Regions from separate parts of the Bacillus sp. C1 genome, predicted to be linked through region 2. Evidence: riboswitches for the same ligand, from Rfam matches in the RefSeq annotation. Region 2 holds a riboswitch; the other holds the start of a gene.

Region 1 (3,153 bases), on a different contig from region 2:
CACCTATCTTCTAACACACCCAGCTAAAAACAGAGTAAAAGGGCGATACATACGTAATATGTATTGCCCTTCTTTTTTAATGCAACGCAGTTATGATATAGTCAAAAATTCAGCGATTGGTCCAAGTACGAGCACTGGCAAAAATGTGAGTGCACCGATTATAAATATAGTGCCTAATAAAATCCCACCAAACAACCGATTATCAGTTCGGAATGTTCCTATAGTCTCAGGTACAATCTTTTTCTTTTTGAGCCCCACTGCAACAGCAAGCATTGTAATTACACCGAAATACCGACCAATATACATAACAATTCCTGATGAGATATTCCAAAATGGTGTATTATCTTTTAGTCCTTCAAATCCAGATCCATTGTTAACGGCAGACGATGTATACTCATATATAACTTGTGTCAAACCATGAAAACCAGGATTAGAAATTGCATCTGTTCCAAGATGAGTAGAAAATGCAAGCGCTGCAGCCCCAAGAATCAGTAATGGCTGAGATACAATTGTAATCGCTATTAATTTCATTTCTTTTCCCTCTAATTTTTTATTAAGGAACTCCGGTGTACGCCCCACCATGAGTCCGGCTAAAAATACAGTAATCATCGCATACATGATAATATTTATAAACCCTAGTCCAATTCCTCCAAACACAGTACCTAACAGCATGTTTATAAGTGGAACCATCCCGCCAATTGGTGTTAATGTATCATGCGTTGTATTTACACCGCCTGTTCCAGAAGCACTTGTAACAGTTGCATATAAAGCAGATGATATAACACCAAGCCGTGTTTCTTTCCCTTCCATATTTCCTTGTGAATGTTCTAACCCTAATTGATTTAATAATGGGTTCCCCTTTAATTCAGATATAGCAAGCGTACAAAATCCAATGACGAAAAGAATAAGCATTGCTACAAAAAATATTTTACCTTGTTTCCGATTGCCGACCATTCTTCCATATACAAAAGGAAAGGCCATTGGAATTAACATTTGTAACATCATTTGCAGCACGTTACTCATCATATTAGGGTTTTCAAAAGGATGTGCAGAAACTGTTCCAAAAAAACCTCCTCCATTGTCACCAAGTTCTTTAATAGAAAGTAAAGACGCTACTGGGCCACGAGGAATTGCTTGCACTCCCTCTTCTAATGTTTTCACAATGACTGTTGAATCAAGTGTTTGTGGTATTCCTAACAATATAAATATGAGCGATGCCACAAATGAAATTGGCAATAATATTCTTGTAATCGATTGTACAAAATCAACAAAAAAGTTACCTATTCTTTTACCCGCTAACACACGAATAAACGTAATACCAACCGCCATTGAAGTTGCAGGTGCCGCAAACATCATGAACGTTACGCCCACCATTTGAGAGAAATTGGATAAACTACTCTCTCCTCCATAGTGCTGTAAATTAGCGTTTGTCATAAATGTAATTGCTGTATGAAAAGCTAATGTTGGTTCTAAGCCCATAAAATGATTAGGGTTTAACGGCAGAAACCCTTGTAATCGAAATATAGAATAAACAGAAAAAATAAAGAAACAATTTGTAATGATCAAACACAGCATATATTTCTTGAAGCTTTGATTATGTCCTTTAATCCCAGCAACTTTAAATAATATTTTTTCCAAGGGACCAAATACCCTTTGAAGCCCTTCCTTCCTCTGAAAAGCATTGTATATATAATCTCCCATTGGTTTTGCAACAATTACGAATAAGCCAATTGTAATTAGACTTGTAAGCCAGTTCATCCTTTTTCTCCTCTCTCTTTCTATTACACGCAATAAAAAAATGTTATTTTTTACCTTTAAGAGAATAAAAAGAAAACACCAGGTTGCACCTAGTGTTTTTTACACACAAGTCCCCCCTCTCAAAACGCTGACGAGGTTAGCTGTCGGATTCGGACCTTGAGAGTAGCCCTACCTATAAAAAGGATTCACCCCTAGTGACACATGCACAAATTCGGTTCCCCCGCTCCTAAAGTGGATTAAGCGATTATATTTGGCTGAAAAATCTATATTGAGCTATTCTGATTGTTAATATACTCTTCTAAATGATCGTTGTAAAGAAAGAAAAGATGAAATATTTAAATAATATAAACTTCTTCATTCCTGCTGTAAATATGAATTGTTACAGCAGGAATGAAACTCTTCTACAGCGAAATTCTACAAGTAACAAAACTCTATTAGGTGGTGCTTCATTATGAAGTTAGCTGTAATTGGTGGAGGTTACTTTGAACAAACAGATCATTTCCATATTAATCAACGACTTATCGAGTTAACTGGAAAACAATCTCCAAAAATATTATTTATCCCAACAGCAAGTAATGACGATGAAGGGTATATAAAAGACTTTAGAGAAACATTTGAAAAGCAGTTACGGTGTGATGTTCACATTCTGCGCTGTATAAAAGAAAATGTTAACGAAGTAGAAGTAAGTGAAATGATTCATTCTGCCGATTTCATCTATCTCGGCGGAGGAAATTATATCACTATGCTGGAAAAGTGGAAAGAAAACAAAATAGACGAGAAGTTAATAGCAGCCCTGCAAGGCGGGACGTTCATTGCGGGATATAGCGCTGGTGCTATGTGCTGGTTTACAACTGGAATTCGTTCTAACTATAAGGGAGAAGGCTATATAGAAAGCAATGGCTGGAATACACTAAACAAACACTTTTGTCCCCACTACAATCAACCAGATCGAGCAACTGCTTTCCATTTATTCTTACAAAACCATGCACGTAATATAGAAGGAATCGCTTTAGAAGATAACTGTGCTTTATATATAACCGAAAATTCCTTTGAGATTATCGGAGATCCAGAGAAAGCATGGGAATTCTATATGTATAATGGAAAACTTATGAGACACCATTTTGATGTAACTTTAAAAAGTTATTTATGAGTACGCACATATAATAAAAGTGTCCCTAAACTAGAAGGCTAAGGGACACTTTTATTTGTTTCCTATTTAACTCACAAGTCGCGTAATCCGTTTTTTCTTCCATGAAAGTTTATAATATCCGTATTGTAAAAGTAAGCTCACAATAAATGCTGCCGGATATCCAATCCATATCCCTTTTATACCAAGACTTGTGTAATATGAAAGGTAATAGGCAACAGGAACTTCCACAAGCCAAATTGAAACAA
Region 2 (3,153 bases):
TAACTGTGATAAATAAGATAATCCATTTTCACCGCTATAATGCTGTAAGTTCGTATCTGCCATAAAGCTGATTGCTGTATTAAAAGCAAGCGTTGGCTCCATTCCCTCAATATGTGCTGGGTTTAACGGTAATACCCCTTGCAATCTGAAAATGAAATATACAACAACAATCATAAAACCATTCAGTGCAACTAATGATAATGCATACTGCTTCCAAGTTTGATTGTACGGCTTAATCCCCGTGATTTTAAAAATAAGATTTTCAAAGGGTCCAAACACTTTATCTAGTTTTCTACTACCTTGGAACGCTTTTTCTAAATAAATTCCAGTTGGCTTTGCAACGAGAATGAATAATAGCATTGTGATAACAACTGCAACCCAAATCATAATAAACGATTCCCCCTAATTAAAACTTTTCTGGATTTAATAACGCATAAACTAAATACACCGTAATCGCTGCAACAATAATTGATAAGGCAATCATCATTTCGATTTCCCTTCTTTCACCACTTTATCTGACCAGCTCGCAAGCCCTATCATAGATGCTACCAATACAACACAGATTCCGATCATCACAACATCAAGCATTATAATCCCCCTTATTCTAGTGTAAAATTTTACCATTTAAGCATCAAAAAAAGAACACCGAGGATCTACTCAGTGTTCAAAAATGAACAACACAAAAGTAAACCTCCTCTCCAAACGCTTACGAGGTTAGCTGTCGGATTCGGGCCTAAAGAGTAGCCCTACTTTCACAGTGAAAGATTCACCCCAAGTGACAATGCACAAAATTGGTTCCCCCGCTCCAAATAAATTGGACTCAGCGATATCAGGTTGTTTTTGGAAATTTTTATGAAACAATTTATGAATGTAAATATACTCCTCTATATTTGACTTGTAAAGGGTTTAATTACCTCAAATAATAAAATATTCCACCATTTTAACGCTTACATTCACTAATATTAATCTTGTATCATCTATTTTCTTAGCTTTTCTTTCATTTTCCTTGAAATGAACTTTTAATATGAAACAAAAAAGAAGAGAATGAACCTGAATACGTTTTATATCGTACCCTGGGTTCATTCTCTTCTTCATGATAAATCTATTCATTTCGTAAAAACAACCGCAAATTTCTCCCACGAATGTAGACCTGTGTTAGTTCCACATGCAGCATTTCATACGTAATAATATCTGTTTCTAAATATAACTTCTCTTCTGATGGCAATATCATATACGGCTTTGGAAACATAGGATCTCTTGCTAATTCTTGCATGCGCTCCTTCGATACGGCCCAACGATTCGCTATATCCTGATCTAATAACACCTTCATCTCCGCTTCCTCCACCCTATTCAAAAAATAAAAAGGAAATATTATCACAATTTGTAAATACTACAAATTTAGCTCCAATTGTTTGATAGAGCTTTACTGGATAATTTTTATTTCTTGTGACAACCGTAATAGGTGCTTGAAAAGAAAAACGAATACGTTCGGTGAAAAAGCTCACCGTTGGCAGTTCATCTCCTAGTAAAATTACTTTTTTTATTCCGCTACAAATGCTAGATAAATCTTGCTCCTCATTACAGCAATATGTTGCTTCAAATCCATATGCTCGTACTTCAGCAGCTACGCGTTCACTTACTGTAAAAATGACCATATGACTTTGAAAAGGTACTAAATTTCGCAAACTATTTACCTTTTCCTCTTCGCCTACACAAATGAGTGTTACTTCGTTTTTCTCATCCATGCATCTCATCCTCCTTAGTATAAAAGAATTTCAATATAGTAATTTACTATTCTTTTATACTAATCAGACCGGTGAAGCGATGTATCCATCCGTGCACCATCCTCTCTCAATACGCTTACGAAGTTAGCTGTCGGATTCGGACTTTGAGAGTAGCCCTACTTTCATAATGAAAGATTCACCCCTAGTGACAATGCACAATTTGGTTCCTCCGCTCCATAAACTTGGACTCAGCGCTGTCAAAAAGTTAATTCTGGATGATATATTACTCCTACATTTGGTAAAAGTAAACAATAAAAAAGAAACATGGTAATCTGACGAAATTTATTCGTATAAAGTGGTGAATGAAATTTTATCAGCGATTTTTCAAATATATCAACCGTTTCTCACAATATATTAGCGATTCGACAAAGGATATCGACTAGCCAACAAAAAACGACAAGAAAAACAGGAACCCATAGCCCCTGTTTCCCAACAAACTGAAAAATAAATATTTATACGTTCATTTTTCGTTGTTTATATGCAAAATGATTCGTTGGCCCATGACCACTTCCAATATGTAATTGCTGCTCAATTGCTATAGTAATAAACTGTTTAGCTTCTTGCACTGCCTCTTTAATTTCATACCCCTTTGCAAGACTTGCCGTTACAGCAGACGCGAATGTACAACCGCTACCATGCGTTTGTTTTGAATCGATTCGTTCACTTCTATACTCTGTAAATTTCTCACCGTCAAATAATAAATCGATCACTTCGTCCCCTTGATACGCAGCATGTCCCCCTTTCATAAGCACATACTTCGCCCCTAGTTCATGCAATATCTTTGCAGCTTTTTTACTATCTGCTATATTATGAATCTCCATCCCAGTTAACACTTCTGCTTCTGGTACATTCGGCGTCACAACTGTTGCAAGAGGTAGCAAATGTTCTTTCAACGCTTGCACTGCCTCTTGCTGTAATAACGATGCACCGCCCTTTGCGATCATAACAGGATCTAGTACAATATTATTCCAGCCAAATTTTTTAATATGCTCTACAACGACCTGAATAATTTCACTACTAAACAACATACCAAGCTTAACCGCATCAGGTGTTAAATCAGCACCAATAGAGTTTAACTGCTCCTTAATCCCTTCTAGTGCAACAGGGTATACCCCTTGCACGCCAAGTGTATTTTGGGCTGTAATAGCTGTAATAGCTGTCATTCCGTACACACCTAACTCTTGAAATGTTTTTAAATCAGCTTGAATACCTGCACCACCGCCACTATCTGATCCAGCAATTGTTAAAGCTTTATTCACTTTCATCTCACTCATCCTTTTCTATCCAAAATAACGATGATAAATCGTTTTTGCCTCTACTATATCTTTCGTTCCATGTACAAGTACACGCCCATCTTGAAACGCAACGA

The links. A riboswitch is a leader RNA that binds a small molecule or an ion and turns the genes downstream of it on or off. The one in region 2 is predicted to bind cyclic di-AMP.
Region 1: linked by a shared signal. The riboswitch ahead of kdpA (potassium-transporting ATPase subunit KdpA) and the one ahead of ACX5JI_RS06690 (hypothetical protein) in region 2 are both predicted to bind cyclic di-AMP.

What each region holds. Positions count from the first base shown of each region.
Region 1 covers NZ_JBTMZT010000003.1:336,913-340,065, forward strand. The annotation lists gene ACX5JI_RS12590 (helix-turn-helix domain-containing protein) at 1-14, shown strand, start outside; gene kdpA (potassium-transporting ATPase subunit KdpA) at 91-1,758, opposite strand; cyclic di-AMP (ydaO/yuaA leader) riboswitch at 1,868-2,011, opposite strand; gene ACX5JI_RS12600 (Type 1 glutamine amidotransferase-like domain-containing protein) at 2,210-2,908, shown strand; gene ACX5JI_RS12605 (MATE family efflux transporter) at 2,975-3,153, opposite strand, start outside.
Region 2 covers NZ_JBTMZT010000002.1:11,414-14,566, reverse strand. The annotation lists gene kdpA (potassium-transporting ATPase subunit KdpA) at 1-387, opposite strand, end outside; gene kdpF (K(+)-transporting ATPase subunit F) at 407-487, opposite strand; gene ACX5JI_RS06700 (signal peptide protein) at 484-588, opposite strand; cyclic di-AMP (ydaO/yuaA leader) riboswitch at 690-836, opposite strand; gene ACX5JI_RS06695 (hypothetical protein) at 1,103-1,330, opposite strand; gene ACX5JI_RS06690 (hypothetical protein) at 1,347-1,745, opposite strand; cyclic di-AMP (ydaO/yuaA leader) riboswitch at 1,842-1,988, opposite strand; gene thiD (bifunctional hydroxymethylpyrimidine kinase/phosphomethylpyrimidine kinase) at 2,237-3,058, opposite strand; gene ACX5JI_RS06680 (thiazole biosynthesis adenylyltransferase ThiF) at 3,065-3,153, opposite strand, start outside.